Regions from separate parts of the Streptomyces sp. NPDC127068 genome, predicted to be linked through region 1. Evidence: riboswitches for the same ligand, from Rfam matches in the RefSeq annotation. Region 1 holds a riboswitch; the other holds the start of a gene.
What was found. A riboswitch is a leader RNA that binds a small molecule or an ion and turns the genes downstream of it on or off. The one in region 1 is predicted to bind glycine.

Region 1 (7,470 bases):
CCAGGTGCACGTCGGTGCCGCCGGACAGGACGTTGACCCCGACCGCACGGGCGTCGTCCTGCACCAGGCGCTCGGCCAGGATGCGGGCGCCGTCCAGGGTGCGCTGCTGGCGCTCCTTGAACTCCTCGGAGGCGGCGACCTTGAAGGAGACCGCCTTGGCGGCGATCACGTGCTCCAGGGGACCGCCCTGCTGACCGGGGAAGACCGCGGAGTTGATCTTCTTCGCCAGCTCCTGCGTGGACAGGATGACGCCGCCGCGCGGGCCGCCGAGCGTCTTGTGCGTGGTGGTGGTGACGACATGGGCGTGCGGCACCGGGTTGGGGTGCAGCCCGGCCGCGACGAGGCCCGCGAAGTGGGCCATGTCCACCATCAGGTAGGCGCCGACCTCGTCCGCGATCCGGCGGAAGGCGGCGAAGTCGAGCTGACGCGGGTACGCGGACCAGCCCGCGACGATCAGCTTCGGCTTGGACTCCTTGGCGAGGCGCTCCACCTCGGCCATGTCGACCTGGCCGGTCGTCTGGTCCACGTGGTAGGCGACGACGTTGTAGAGCTTGCCGGAGAAGTTGATCTTCATGCCATGGGTCAGGTGCCCGCCGTGCGCGAGGTTCAGACCCATGATGGTGTCGCCCGGCTTGAGCAGCGCGAACATCGCCGCCGCGTTGGCCTGGGCCCCGGAGTGCGGCTGTACGTTGGCGTGCTCGGCGCCGAACAGTTCCTTGATCCGGTCGATGGCGATCTGCTCGACCACGTCGACGTGCTCACAGCCGCCGTAGTAGCGGCGGCCCGGGTAGCCCTCCGCGTACTTGTTGGTGAGCACCGAACCCTGGGCCTCCATGACGGCGACCGGGGCGAAGTTCTCCGACGCGATCATTTCCAGGGTCGACTGCTGGCGGCGCAGCTCGGCGTCGACGGCGGCGGCGACGTCCGGGTCCAGCTCGTGCAGGGGGGTGTTCAGAAGCGACATCAGATGATCCCTAGTCTCGGGTCAGCCCGCGGAGAAGGTGGTGTATTCATCGGCGGTGAGCAGGTCGTCCGGTTCGGCCGTGACGCGCACCTTGAACAACCAGCCGCCCTCGAAGGGCGCGGAGTTCACCAGGGAAGGGTCCTCCACGACGTCCTGGTTGGACTCCGTGACCTCGCCGCTCACGGGGGAGTACAGGTCGCTGACCGACTTCGTCGACTCCAGCTCACCGCAGGACTCGCCCGCGGTCAGCTGCTGGCCCACCTCGGGCAACTGGGCGAAGACCACGTCGCCGAGCGCGCCTGCCGCGAACTCGGTGATGCCGATCGTCGCCACGCCGTCGCCGTCGGGGGCCGACAGCCACTCGTGCTCCTTGCTGTAGCGAAGCTGCTGGGGGTTGCTCATGGTGGGAATTCTCCTGTACGCGGGGGAGTGCTGGGGAACGGGATGTCTTGGTATGCGAGACGGGCGCTGGACGCGCCCGCGGGAGGCCCGCCCGGGCGGCGCCCGGTGGCGGCGCTGCCGGACGGGTCCGGCGACGGCGGCGGCCCCCACTTCTGGCGCCTCGTGGACGGTGCCGCTACCGGCTCGCGCCCGGTACCGCTGGCCCGCGGTACCGCTGGCGCGCGGCAGACGGAGCCGGCTACTTCTGGCGCTTGTAGAACGGCAGCGCCACGACCCGGTAGGGCTCGTGGGTGCCCCGGATGTCGACGGCCACCCCGGCCGTGCCGGGCTCGGCGTGCGCGGCGTCGACGTACGCCATGGCGATCGGCCGGCCAAGGGTGGGGGAGGGGGCTCCCGAGGTGACCTCGCCGATCACCGCGCCGTCCGCGACCACCGCGAACCCGGCGCGCGGCACCCGCCGCCCCTCGGCGACCAGCCCGACCAGCTTGCGCGGCGGGTTCGCCGCGGCCTTCTCGGCGGCGGCCTCCAGAGCGGCGCGGCCGACGAAGTCGCCCTCCTTCTCGAACTTCACCACCCGGCCGAGCCCGGCGTCGAAGGGGGTCAGCGCCTCGGTCAGCTCGTGCCCGTACAGCGGCATGCCCGCCTCCAGGCGCAGCGTGTCCCGGCAGGACAGCCCGCAGGGCACCAGTCCGGCCGCCGCTCCCGCCTCGGTCAGCGCCTGCCAGATCCGCTCGGCGTGCTCCGGCGCGACGAACAGTTCGAAGCCGTCCTCGCCGGTGTAACCGGTACGGGCGATCAGTGCGGGAACGCCCGCGACGGTGCCCGGGAGGCCGGCGTAGTACTTCAGGCCGTCCAGGTCCGCATCGGTCACCGCCGCCAGGATGCCGGGCGACTCGGGGCCCTGCACGGCGATCAGCGCGTAGGCGTCCCGGTCGTCGCGGACCTCGGCGTCGAAGCCGGACGCCCGCTCGCGCAGGGCGTCGAGGACGGTCTGCGCATTGCCCGCGTTGGCGACGACCAGGTACTCGGTGGCCCCGGTGCGGTAGACGATCAGGTCGTCCAGGATGCCGCCGTCGGCGCGACAGATCATCGTGTACCGGGCGCGGCCGGTGCCGACGGTGGCGATGTTGCCGACCAACGCGTGGTTCAGCAGCTGGGCGGCCTGCGGCCCGGTGACGGTGATCTCGCCCATGTGGGAGAGGTCGAACAGGCCGGCCCGGGTGCGCACGGCCTGGTGCTCGTCGCGCTCGCTGCCGTAGCGCAGGGGCATGTCCCAGCCGGCGAAGTCGGTCATGGTCGCGCCGAGGAGGCGGTGCAGCGCATCGAGCGCGGTACGGCGGGGGGCGGTGCTCATGGATAGTGCTCCCAGGGCATGACGGCGAGGTGATCCTCCCCATCTGTCATGGGACCTGAGAGGTTCGCCGGGAGCCACGCCGCGGACGGCGGCCCGGTTTGCACCTTGGGTGGGACCGCGCGCTCCACGGCGCTGCGATCCGCTTTTCAGATGTGCCTCGCCCGCGCGGTAACTGGGCCTGAGAGATTCAAGGGAGGGACTTGCTCCTTCGGCGCCCCGGTCGGACCGAGGGCTCTCCCGCGCGGATTCAAGCGGCCGGTATGCAGTTGGCGGCCACATCATTGCACGCATTCGCCGCCCTGGGCAGGGCGGCGGCCCCTTTCGCCCCGGCACCGGCCACGCGCGGTGGCCGTCGGGGCGGAGGCCGCGCTCCCGCGGGGCGCAGGGTGTCCGTGCGACCACGGGCCGTCACGCGGTCGTGACCGTATCCGGACGAAAATCACGAGCATCCGAAATTACCCGCTCTTTACACTCTACGGGGAAGGCTCACGTGACCGACTGGAGGGGACGATCACGGTGAACAGGACCAGGGGGTACGTGAGCGCTTCGGGCGTCGCGCTGCCCGAACAGTCGGGAGCACCTGCCGCCCAGGTGTGCGGGGGGCGGGCCACGGGGATCGTACGTGATCTGCGGGAACGGGCGGGCCGGGGGCCGCACGCGCTGCGCTTCGCCCCCGGTGACCTCGTCGTGGTGTCCGGGCTCCCGGGCAGCGGCAAGTCCACCCTGATGTCCCGGACGGTGCGCGCGGACGACGTCCCCGCCGCCGTCCGCATCGACTCCCAGGACACCCGCGACCGCTGGACCCGTCGGATGCCCGGCGTGCTGCCCTACGGCCTGTACCGGCCGCTGGTGCGGCTCGCGCACTTCACTGCGCTGCGGCGGGCGCTGCGGTCCGGGGCGAGCGTGGTGGTGCACGACTGCGGCACCCAGGCGTGGGTGCGCCGGTGGCTCGCCCGCGAGGCCCGGGTCCGGGGGACGACGCTGCACCTGCTGCTGCTCGACGTCGCGCCGGACACCGCGCTCAGCGGGCAGCGCGAACGGGGCCGCGGAGTGTCGCGGTACGCCTTCGCGCGGCACCGGCGGGCGGTCGGGCGCCTGGTGCGGGACGCGGAGCGCGGGAGCCTGCCGTCCGGTTGCACCTCCGCGGTGCTGTTGGACCGTCCGGCGGGCGGAGCGCTGCGGTCCATCCGCTTCGACGGGTAGCGCCCCCCGCCTCCCCCTACCTGCCACCCCGGGGCCCGCCCTCACCACCCGTCACCCCGGGGCCCGCCTCCGCGCCCCGGGCCCGCGGCTTCGCGTTAGGGTGCCTGGCGCAGACGCAGCGCGGTACCGATCAGGTGGTTGACGATGGAGATTCCGGCCCAGGCCCCCCACCCCTCGCCCTCCGGGGCGTACGACCCCCCGGCCCCCCTCACGACCGACGGCTCGTCCGGGGACGGTTGGCCGGCCAACGAGTTGGAGGAGGTGCTCGCCGCGTCCGTCGGGGTGCCGTCCGCCGCCGCGCGGATCGTGGAGGTGTTGGGACGCAGCCGGATATGGGTGCCGCTCCCCAACGGCGGCGGGCCCGCCAGCGCCACCCTGGACCTGCCGACCCTGGAGATCGACGGCCAGGCGTACGTCCCGGTGTTCACCTCCGCCGCACAGTTCCGGCAGGTCGTCGGGGACCGGATGGACGGTACGGTCGCCCCGGCCGTCGAGTTCGCCCGGGGGCTGCCCCCGCAACTCGGCATCGTCCTCAACCCCGGTGGAGCGGTCGGCGTCCCGCTGCCGCCCCCGGCCGTCGCGGAGCTCTGCCGGGCCGGTCGCACCCCCCTGGACGGTCCCGGCAGCGGCGGCCGGGTCCGGCTGCGCCAGCCGGACTGGAAGGAGGACCCGGTGGACTTCCTCACCGCCGCAGCCGCCGAGTTCGCGTCGGTGGGCGTGGTCACCACCGCCCGTCGCGCGCTGGCCAGCGTGGAGGACGGCGACCCCGCACTGTTCATCGGCGTCGAACTCGACCAGGGGGAGGCGGCGGCCGGCGAACTGCCGCTGGACGCCCTCGGTCGGGCGCTCGGTCGGGCCCCCGTCGCCTGGGGGGTCAACCTGATCCTCCTCGACGTCGCCCGGGACCCGGTGGCCGACTGGATGCGCGAGCAGGTGCGGCCGTTCTACGTCCGGGGCCGGTGACCCCCGGGCCGCGGAGCGGTCGCCACCTGTGACGGACCTGGGACCGTCGGGTCAAATCGGTCCCGGCGACGGCGCTTAAGCTGGTTCCATGGTCCGGCCGGGCCGAAGCACCCGCCGGGCCGTGGCGGACGTGTCGGGTTCGGAACCGCGCTGCGCTGTTCCGATGTGTCATGAAGGGGCGGTCAAGGGTGAGTGCGTCGGGCACGGCTGCGGCCGGGCAGATCGAGCACATGCTGCGCCAGGTGACCCCCGGGCGCTACGACGCGTACGAGGCGCTGTTGCACGCCCTCGCCGACCCCGCCTCCGGCCAGGTCTGGATGCTGTTGTGGCACGGCAGACCGGGCTCGCCCGACGCCCAGTACGGCAACATGGAGTTGGACGGCCTCGGCTACGCGCCCTGTGTGACCTCCGCCCAGGAACTGTCCGCGAGCGGCTGGAACCGTTCGTACGAGGTGGTGTCCGTGGCAGAGGTGGCGCGCGCGCTCTACCCCGACCGGTACGGCCTCTGGCTCAATCCGCACACCCCGGGCGGCGGCGTCGGCATCCCGTGGCTCGACCTGCGGCGGATCGCCACCGGTCTGGACCGCCAGCCCGCCGGGCCGCTCCGGATCTCCGAGCCGGCCATCGAAATCCCGCAGTTCTACGCCGTGTTGGGGCAGAACGCGCACCGCACCTCGGTGGTGCGCACCCTGCGTCGCGCCTGGGTGCAGCCGGCTCTGGGTGCCCCGTACCTGGCGATCGGGCTGGACGTGTACGACAGCGGTCCGCAGTCCGTCGACGCGGTGCGGACGATGATGCAGCAGTCGATCGGTGCGGTGCCCGAGGGGCTCGCGGTGTCCACGGTCGCCCTCGCCGACGCGTACGACCCCGTCGCGATGTGGCTGAGGGCGAACGCCCGGCCGTTCTACGATCGCGAATCACACGTCGCTCCGGTCACTCCTACCGCCGGGTACGGTTACCCGCCCCGCTGACGCACCCTCCCTCCCGGTCTGTCGCCTCCCGGGCGCTGTGGGCCCCTTGTTCCCTTTCGGTCTCCGTGGGGCATCTGTGGTCACCCGTCGCACAGATCTACGCGCGTGCGCTCTGGAGCCCCAACGGTCTCCCGTCCGGGGTGCGTTATCGGCCGTTCGGATAACGGAACCCCTCAGCCCGGATCACGGTTGCGCATCCATTCAGGGCGAGGTCTGGCTACGGATCGCAACCGCGATGAAGACTCCCGCACCAGAGGTCACGCACCCCGTCGCACGGGGTGCCCAGCCCTCGCGTACGACGTACCGCCGCACGTCGCCACCGGCAACCGTGGGTCGGTCGCCGCCGGTTGAGAAGAGGGGTCTCTGTCACGATGACGGCACCATTGCACGAGCCGACCGCCGAGGCGGCCGGGTCGGTCGCCACGGAGGTCGCGGCCCAGGGGGAGGCGGTGCAGGGGCGCTCGCTCGGGCGCATCGCCTGGGAGCGTCTGAAACGCGACAAACTCGCCCTGTTCGGGGGCGCCGTGGTGGTGATGCTGATCCTGGTCGCGGTGTTCGCCCCGCTGATCACCAAGCTCTACGGCGAGGACCCGAACGCCTACCACGAGGATCTGATCGACCCGCTGATGTCGACCCCGGTGGGTTCGTTCGGCGGCATGAGCGGTGACCACTGGTTCGGGGTCGAGCCCGTCAACGGTCGCGACATCTTCGCCCGGATCGTGCACGGGGCGCGGATCTCGCTGCTGGTCGGCTTCGCGTCCGCGCTGGTCGCGGTGGCGATCGGCACCGTCCTCGGGGTGCTCGCCGGGTACTTCGGCGGCTGGCTGGACGCACTGATCAGCCGGGCGATGGACCTGCTGCTGTCCTTCCCGCAACTGCTGTTCATCATCGCCCTGGTCTCCGTGATGCCGAACGAGATGCTGGGACTGACCGGCACCGGCGTCCGGGTGCTGGTGATGATCCTGGTGATCGGGTTCTTCGGCTGGCCCTACGTGGGCCGGGTGGTCCGCGGGCAGACCCTCTCGCTGCGCGAGCGCGAGTACGTGGAGGCCGCCCGCAGCCTCGGGGCCGGACGGTTCTACATCCTCTTCAAGGAGCTGCTGCCCAATCTGGTGGCTCCGATTATCGTGTACATGACGATGATGATCCCCACCAACATCCTCACGGAGGCGGCCCTCAGCTTCCTGGGTGTCGGCGTCAAGCCACCCACCTCCTCCTGGGGCGACATGCTCTCCCTGGCCGTGAACTACTACGAGTCCGACCCGATGTACATGGTCATTCCGGGCCTGGCGATCTTCATCACAGTCCTCGCGTTCAACCTCTTCGGCGACGGCGTGCGCGACGCGCTCGACCCCAAGGGTTCCCGCTGAACTGCCGTACCCCCAAGGGCCCGTCACCGGCGGGCCACGATCACACGGAGGAACCGACATCGTGACTACCCACAGCAGAGGACGGCGCAAGCAGATCGCGGCGGCGACGGCCGTGGTCGCGGCACTGCTGGCCACGGCGGCGTGCGGCGGCGGCAGCGACGACAACGATGGCAAGGGCGGCAAGGCCGCGGGCTTCGACGCGGCCAACAACAAGGTCGCCAGCGCCGCCACCAAGAAGGGCGG
Region 2 (7,470 bases), on a different contig from region 1:
CGTTGCCCGACGGCGGGTACGACGCCTCGGCCGTCACCGTGGCCGGCCTCGTCGTCGAACTGGGCCGGCACGGCATCGAGCCGCGTCACCTGCGGGCCATGAAGGCGTCCGCGGAACGTGAGGCCGGGCTCGTCGACCAGGTCGTGGCCCCCTTGCGGCTGCACCGCAATCCGCAGACCCGGGCGCACGCCGAGGCGCGGACGCGGGAGCTGGCGGAGCTGACCGTGGGGCTGCATTCGGCCTTGGTTCAGGCGGCCCTAGGGGTGCGACTGCCCTGACGGGGCCCGGTGCGGGCCGCGCAAGGGCGCCCCGCTGGCCAGCCGGCCGGAGTGCCCGACTACCCAAAGGTGCCGGGCACGGCCTAGGGTTGCTGTGTGAACGAGCTCGACGTCGTAGGTGTCCGGGTCGAAATGCCCTCCAACCAACCGATCGTGCTTCTGCGTGAAGTGGGAGGCGACCGTTACCTCCCCATCTGGATCGGCCCCGGGGAGGCGACGGCGATCGCCTTCGCCCAGCAGGGCATGGCGCCCGCACGGCCGCTGACCCACGACCTGTTCAAGGACGTGCTGGAGGCCGTGGGTCAGGAACTGAGCGAGGTGCGCATCACGGACCTCCGCGAGGGCGTCTTCTACGCGGAGCTGGTCTTCGCGAGCGGTGTCGAGGTCAGTGCCCGTCCCTCCGACGCCATAGCGTTGGCGCTGCGCACGGGAACGCCGATCTACGGCAGCGACGGCGTCCTCGACGACGCGGGGATCGCGATCCCCGACGAGCAGGAGGACGAGGTGGAGAAGTTCCGTGAGTTCCTGGACCAGATCTCGCCCGAGGACTTCGGCACCAACAGCCAGTGACCACGCCGCGTGCGTCGGCCGCCGGCGGCGGTCGGCCGGATCCGGGGGTCGTTCCGGTACCCGGGGCGGCCCTCTCCGCACATTCGGCTAGCCTTTCCCGCAATCAGACACGGGAAACCACTCGTAGGGTGATTATCACTCGGCGTGGCGAGTGTGGCGATCGTTGACGCACCCCGAGTGACTGCCTACCGTCGGGAAGGCAGGTCAAGGACGGAGGTCGGCGTGAGAAGCAGCGGCGACGGTACGGCTGGGGGTGCCCCCGGGCGGATTCCGGGGGAAGGCGGCCCGTACGCGCTCCACAGCGGTCGGACCGGCCAGGTGCCGGGGCGTCCGCTCCCGGCCGTCGAGGACGACGACCGGCAACCCCATCAGGTCGGCTACCGCGGACCCACGGCGTGTGCCGCCGCGGGCATCACCTACCGGCAGCTCGACTACTGGGCCCGGACGGGGCTGGTGGAACCCAGTGTCCGACCCGCCTACGGTTCCGGCACGCAGCGGCTGTACAGCTTCCGGGACGTGGTCGTCCTCAAGATCGTGAAGCGGTTCCTCGACACCGGTGTCTCGCTCCAGAACATCCGGGCCGCCGTCCAGCACCTACGGGAGCGCGGATTCCGTGACCTGGAGCGCATGACGTTGATGAGCGACGGAGCGACCGTCTACGAGTGCGGCTCGCCCGACGAGGTCCACAAACTCCTCCAGGGCGGTCAGGGAATCTTCGGGATCGCCGTCGGAGTGGTCTGGCAGGACGTCGAGAGCGCCCTGTCCCAGCTGCACGGCGAACGCGTGGACACGGGGGAGACGCTGGTCGGGAACCATCCCGCGGACGAGCTGGCCCGGCGCCGCAACCGGGCCGTCTGACGCGCCGGCGCCCCCCGCCCACCAGGGCGTTGTCAGACCCGTAGGGCAGCATCGGGGGTGTGAGGAACCAGCCCACCATCCTGCACCTGGACATGGACGCCTTCTACGCCTCGGCGGAGCAGGCCGCCAAGCCCAGCCTCCGGGGCAAGGCGGTGGTGGTGGGCGGCATCGGCCCGCGCGGGGTCGTCGCCACCGCGTCCTACGAGGCGCGCCGCTTCGGAGTGCGCTCCGCGATGCCCACGGCCCAGGCCAGGAGACTCGCGCCGAACGCCGCCTACCTGGTGCCCCGCTTCGCCTTCTACCGGGAGATCAGCGACCACGTCATGGGCCTGCTGCGGGAGCTGTCACCGCTGGTGGAGCCGCTCAGCCTGGACGAGGCGTTCGTCGACCTGGAAGCCGCCGGAGCGGCCCGGGACGAGGCGTCGGCGCGCACGGTCGGGACACGGTTGCGCGCCGACATCGAGGCCACCACGGGGCTGACCGGATCGGTGGGTCTGGCCGCTTCCAAGATGCTGGCCAAGGTCGCTTCGGAGGAGGCGAAGCCCGACGGGCTGCTGCTGATACCGGTCGGTACCGAGCGGGCGCTGCTCGCCCCGATGCCCGTCCGGGTGCTGCCGGGCGTCGGGCCCGCCACCGGGGACCAGCTGCGGCGTGCCGGGATCACCACGGTCGGCGAACTGGCCGAGGCCGGGGCCGACGAACTGGTGCGGCTGCTGGGCAAGGCGCACGGGGCTGCGCTGTACGCGATGGCCCTCGCGCACGACGAGCGGCCGGTCGTCGCCGAACGGGAGACGAAGTCGGTGTCCGTGGAGGACACGTACGACGTGGACATCCACGACCGCACGCGGGTGCGGTGGGAGGTGCAGCGACTGGCCGATCGGTGCGTGCGGCGGCTGCGGGAGTCGGGACACTCCGGGCGGACCGTGGTCCTCAAGGTGCGCAGGTACGACTTCTCGACGTTGACCCGCTCCGAGACGCTGCGCGGACCCACCGACGATCCCGCGGTGGTGCGGGAGGCCGCCGCCCGTCTGCTGGATTCCGTGGACACCACCGGGGGCGTGCGCCTCCTCGGGGTGGGCGTGAGCGGGCTCGCCGACTACACCCAGGAGGACCTGTTCGCCCAGGCGGCGGGCGCACGGACCGAGGCCGACGGAGCCGCTGCCGAGGACCCCGCCGCCGAACCCGAGGGGGCGTCCGCGGCGTCCGCCCGTCCGCCCGCCCCGTGGGCCGCAGGTCATGACGTGCACCACGCCGAACACGGGCGGGGCTGGGTGCAGGGAAGCGGCGTGGGGCGGGTGACGGTGCGGTTCGAGACCCCGTACTCCGGGCCGGGCCGGGTGCGGACCTTCGCCGTGGACGACCCCGCCCTCGAACCCTCCGACCCGGTGTCCCTGGTGCACCGCCCCGCCTCCGACGACCCGGCCTGATCCGGAAGAGGGGGCCTAGCGGTCGTCCGGGGGCTTGGGGTCGTCGCCCGCTCCGGCCAGCTCACCGAAGTCCCGTACCGCCGGTGGTGCCAGGCCCGGGGACGCCAGATCCAGCCCGTAGTGGTGGTAGAGGCGCAGCTCCTGCTGGGGCGAGAGGTGGCGGCCGACGCCGAAGTCCGGGGCGTCCTTGATCAGGGTCCGCTCGAAGGGCACCCGCAAGGTGCCCTCCACCAGCTCGCTGGGCTCCAGCGGGACGAACGCGTCACGGCTGAAGAGCCCCGTCCTTATCGCCGCCCACTCCGGTACCCCCGTGGCGTCGTCGAGGTAGACCTCGTCCACCGTGCCGATCCTCGTGCCGTGGAGGTCGAACGCCTTGCGGCCGATCAGGTTGCGCGGATCGATGTCGGTCTGCACGTGCCCTCCAGTGGTCGCAACTCATCCGTAAGCACTACGAAAGTCCACATTCCGACGGGCGGCCACTCGAAGCCCCGTGCGAGGGCCCGCTGGTAGGGTGGAAACGGCTGTTGACCCTGTGCGGGAGAGCTCCCCGGCTGACGACCGGGGGCGCCGAAGGAGCAAATCCTCCCCGGAATCTCTCAGGCCCCCAGTACCGCACGGGTGAGGTCACTCTGGAAAGCAGGGCGGAAGGTCGACGGCCTCCCACCCTCACCGACGGTGAAAGTCGGGCTCAGGCCCGGTGAAGCTCTCAGGTTGAGATGACAGAGGGGGAGGGCCGTCCGGGCACCCGCAATGCGGTGCCCCTCGCAGGTCGTGCCGACCAGGAGGCCCCCGCATGACAGTCAAGCGTTCCCCCCTCGCCCAGCTCGAACAGGGCATCCCGTTCGAGCGGCGCCACGTCGGACCCGATGCGGAAGCCCGTGCCAAGATGCTCGCGCAGGTCGGGTACGGCTCGCTGGACGAGCTGACGGCGACCGCGGTGCCCGAGGTCATCAAGAACGCCGAGGCCCTGGACCTGCCCGCGGCCCGCACCGAAGCCGAGGTCCTCGCCGAGCTGCGTTCCCTCGCGGACCGCAACGAGGTGCTCGGCTCGATGATCGGCCTCGGCTACTACGGCACCTTCACGCCGCCGGTCATCCTCCGCAACGTCATGGAGAACCCGGCCTGGTACACCGCCTACACCCCGTACCAGCCGGAGATCTCCCAGGGCCGGTTGGAGGCGCTGCTCAACTTCCAGACCGTGGTCGCGGAGCTGACCGGACTGCCCACCTCCGGGGCCTCCCTCCTCGACGAGGGCACGGCCGCAGCCGAGGCCATGGCACTGTCGCGACGGGTCGGCAAGGTCAAGAACGGCGTCTTCCTGGTCGACGCGGACACCCTGCCGCAGACCGTGGCCGTCATCCGGACCCGCGCCGAACCCACCGGGGTCGAGGTCCTCGTCGCCGATCTGTCCTCCGGCATCCCGGCCGAGGTCGCCGAGCGGGGGGTCACCGGCGTCCTGCTCCAGTACCCGGGCGCCTCCGGGGCGGTCCGCGAGCTGCGGCCCCTCATCGCGCAGGCCCACGCACTCGGTGCCGTCGTCACCGTCGCCGCCGACCTGCTCGCCCTCACGCTCCTCACCCCGCCCGGTGAGCTCGGCGCGGACATCGCGGTCGGCACCACCCAGCGCTTCGGCGTGCCGATGGGCTTCGGCGGACCGCACGCCGGGTACATGGCCGTCCACGAGAAGTTCGCCCGCAGCCTCCCGGGCCGCCTCGTCGGCGTCTCCGTGGACAGCGACGGGGACCGGGCCTACCGGCTGGCGCTTCAGACCCGTGAACAGCACATCCGGCGGGAGAAGGCGACCAGCAACATCTGCACCGCTCAGGTGCTGCTCGCGGTCATGGCGGGGATGTACGCCGTCTACCACGGTCCGGAAGGGCTGCGGATCATCGCCCGCCGCACCCACCGCTACGCGACGATCCTCGCCGAGGGCCTGCGGGCGGCGGGCACGGAGATCGTGCACGGCGCGTTCTTCGACACGGTCACCGCGCGGGTGCCCGGCCGGGCCGCCGAGATCGTCGCCGCGGCCCGGGAGGGCGGCGTCAACCTGCGCCTGGTGGACGCCGACCACGTGGGCATCGCCTGCGACGAGACCACCACCCGGGCCCAGCTCGGCATCGTCTGGACCGCCTTCGACGCCGACGCCGACGTCGAGGCCCTGGACGCGTCCGTCGTGGACGCCCTGCCCGAGGCGCTGCTGCGCACCGACGACTACCTGGCGCACCCGGTCTTCCGGCAGTACCGCTCGGAGACGGCGATGCTGCGCTACCTGCGCCGGCTCTCGGACCGGGACTACGCCCTCGACCGGGGCATGATCCCGCTCGGCTCCTGCACGATGAAGCTCAACGCCACCACCGAGATGGAGCCGGTCACCTGGCCCGAGTTCGGTCAGCTGCACCCCTTCGCACCGGCGGAGCAGGCGCAGGGGTACCTCACGCTGATCCACGAGTTGGAGGAGCGGCTCGCCGAGGTCACCGGCTACGACAGGGTGTCCCTCCAGCCGAACGCCGGCTCCCAGGGCGAGTTGGCTGGGCTGCTCGCGGTGCGCGGCTACCACCGGGCCAACGGTGACGAGCAGCGCACGGTCTGTCTGATCCCGTCGTCGGCGCACGGGACGAACGCGGCGAGCGCGGTCATGGCCGGGATGAAGGTCGTCGTCGTGTCGACCGCGGACGACGGCGAGGTCGACGTCGACGACCTCCGGGCCAAGATCGAGCAGCACCGCGAGCAACTCGCCGTCCTCATGATCACGTACCCGTCCACGCACGGGGTGTTCGAGGAGCACGTCGCGGACATCTGTGCGCAGGTGCACGACGCGGGCGGCCAGGTCTACGTGGACGGCGCCAACCTCAACGCCCTCGTCGGGCTCGCCAAGCCCGGCCGCTTCGGCGGTGACGTCTCGCACCTCAACCTGCACAAGACGTTCTGCATCCCGCACGGCGGCGGCGGTCCGGGTGTCGGACCGGTGGCCGTGCGCGCCCATCTCGCGCCGTACCTGCCGAACCACCCGCTCCAGCCGGCGGCCGGGCCCGAGACCGGCGTCGGCCCGATCTCTGCGGCGCCGTGGGGCTCCGCCGGTATCCTGCCGATCTCCTGGGCGTACGTACGGCTCATGGGCGGTGAGGGGCTCAAGCGGGCCACCCAGGTCGCGGTGCTGTCCGCGAACTACGTCGCCAAGCGCCTCGAACCGCACTTCCCGGTGCTCTACACCGGTCCGGGCGGTCTCGTCGCGCACGAGTGCATCATCGACCTGCGCCCCCTCACCAAGGCCACCGGCGTCACCGTCGACGACGTGGCCAAGCGGCTCATCGACTACGGCTTCCACGCGCCGACGATGTCGTTCCCGGTGGCGGGCACCCTGATGATCGAGCCGACCGAGAGCGAGGACCTGGTCGAGCTGGACCGGTTCTGCGAGGCCATGATCGCCATTCGCGCGGAGATCGAGAAGGTCGGTTCGGGGCAGTGGCCCGCCGAGGACAACCCGTTGCGCAACGCCCCGCACACCGCGCGCGCCCTGTCCGGTGCGTGGGAGCACGCGTACAGCCGTGACGAGGCCGTCTTCCCGGCCGGGGTGTCGGCCGCGGACAAGTACTGGCCGCCGGTCCGCCGGATCGACCAGGCGTACGGCGACCGGAACCTCGTCTGTTCCTGCCCGCCCCTGGACGCGTACCAGGACTGATGCCGTCGCGGGCGTACGGCCCGTGCCGCAGACGTGGAAGCGGGGCCGGTCCGGAGGTGCTCCGGGTCGGCCCCGCCCATGCGGTCGGCCCCACCGGTGCGGCTCCCGGTCCGGTGGGGGTCTACGCCGCCGTCATCACGCCGTCCGTCCCGAGCGGGCGGTGCGGGGCGATGATCTCGCCGTTGGGCAGCAGTTCACCGGTGTCCTCGAAGAGCAGGACGCCGTTGCAGAGCAGGCTCCACCCCTGCTCGGGGTGGTGGGCCACGGCGAGCGCGGCCTCGCGGTCGGCGGACTCCGCCGTCGGGCACGGTGACTGGTGCTGGCACATGGTGGATGCGTTCTTTCGCTGCGGTGTGAAGGCTGTCCTGCGGCTGGACTCGGTGCTCATGGCCGCCCCCCGTATCGTCGGTCTGATCCCCAGTGTTGCCCCACGGGCGTGATTCCGCAGGGATTTCGCGGCAGCAGGTTCTTACTCGTTAGAGACGTATCACCCGCACGGATGGTTCAGCCCAAATGGCTTGCCCGAATGGGGGGTTAGGAATGGTCGAAAAGGGCTAGTCCTTTCGGGCTGTTAGCACAGACGGACGGCCCCGGTGCTCTGCGTGAGCACCGGAGCCGTCCGTCTGTCGTTCGGGAGTTCTGCCGTTCTGCCGTTCTG

Region 2: it holds a riboswitch for glycine, as region 1 does, so the genes downstream of both, gcvP (aminomethyl-transferring glycine dehydrogenase) here and gcvT (glycine cleavage system aminomethyltransferase GcvT) in region 1, are expected to answer to the same signal.

What each region holds. Positions count from the first base shown of each region.
Region 1 covers NZ_JBHXEN010000061.1:1,705-9,174, reverse strand. Annotated here, with positions in the region: gene glyA (serine hydroxymethyltransferase) at 1-964, opposite strand, end outside; gene gcvH (glycine cleavage system protein GcvH) at 986-1,366, opposite strand; gene gcvT (glycine cleavage system aminomethyltransferase GcvT) at 1,605-2,720, opposite strand; glycine riboswitch at 2,877-2,970, opposite strand; gene ACFWIA_RS29860 (AAA family ATPase) at 3,237-3,923, shown strand; gene ACFWIA_RS29855 (enhanced serine sensitivity protein SseB) at 4,068-4,886, shown strand; gene ACFWIA_RS29850 (enhanced serine sensitivity protein SseB C-terminal domain-containing protein) at 5,075-5,857, shown strand; gene ACFWIA_RS29845 (ABC transporter permease) at 6,229-7,227, shown strand; gene ACFWIA_RS29840 (ABC transporter substrate-binding protein) at 7,289-7,470, shown strand, end outside.
Region 2 covers NZ_JBHXEN010000060.1:34,471-41,940, reverse strand. Annotated here, with positions in the region: gene ACFWIA_RS29800 (MerR family transcriptional regulator) at 1-278, shown strand, start outside; gene ACFWIA_RS29795 (bifunctional nuclease family protein) at 375-848, shown strand; gene ACFWIA_RS29790 (MerR family transcriptional regulator) at 1,071-1,706, shown strand; gene ACFWIA_RS29785 (DNA polymerase IV) at 1,766-3,133, shown strand; gene ACFWIA_RS29780 (PRC-barrel domain-containing protein) at 3,149-3,547, opposite strand; glycine riboswitch at 3,659-3,756, shown strand; gene gcvP (aminomethyl-transferring glycine dehydrogenase) at 3,927-6,812, shown strand; gene ACFWIA_RS29770 (DUF5999 family protein) at 6,934-7,140, opposite strand.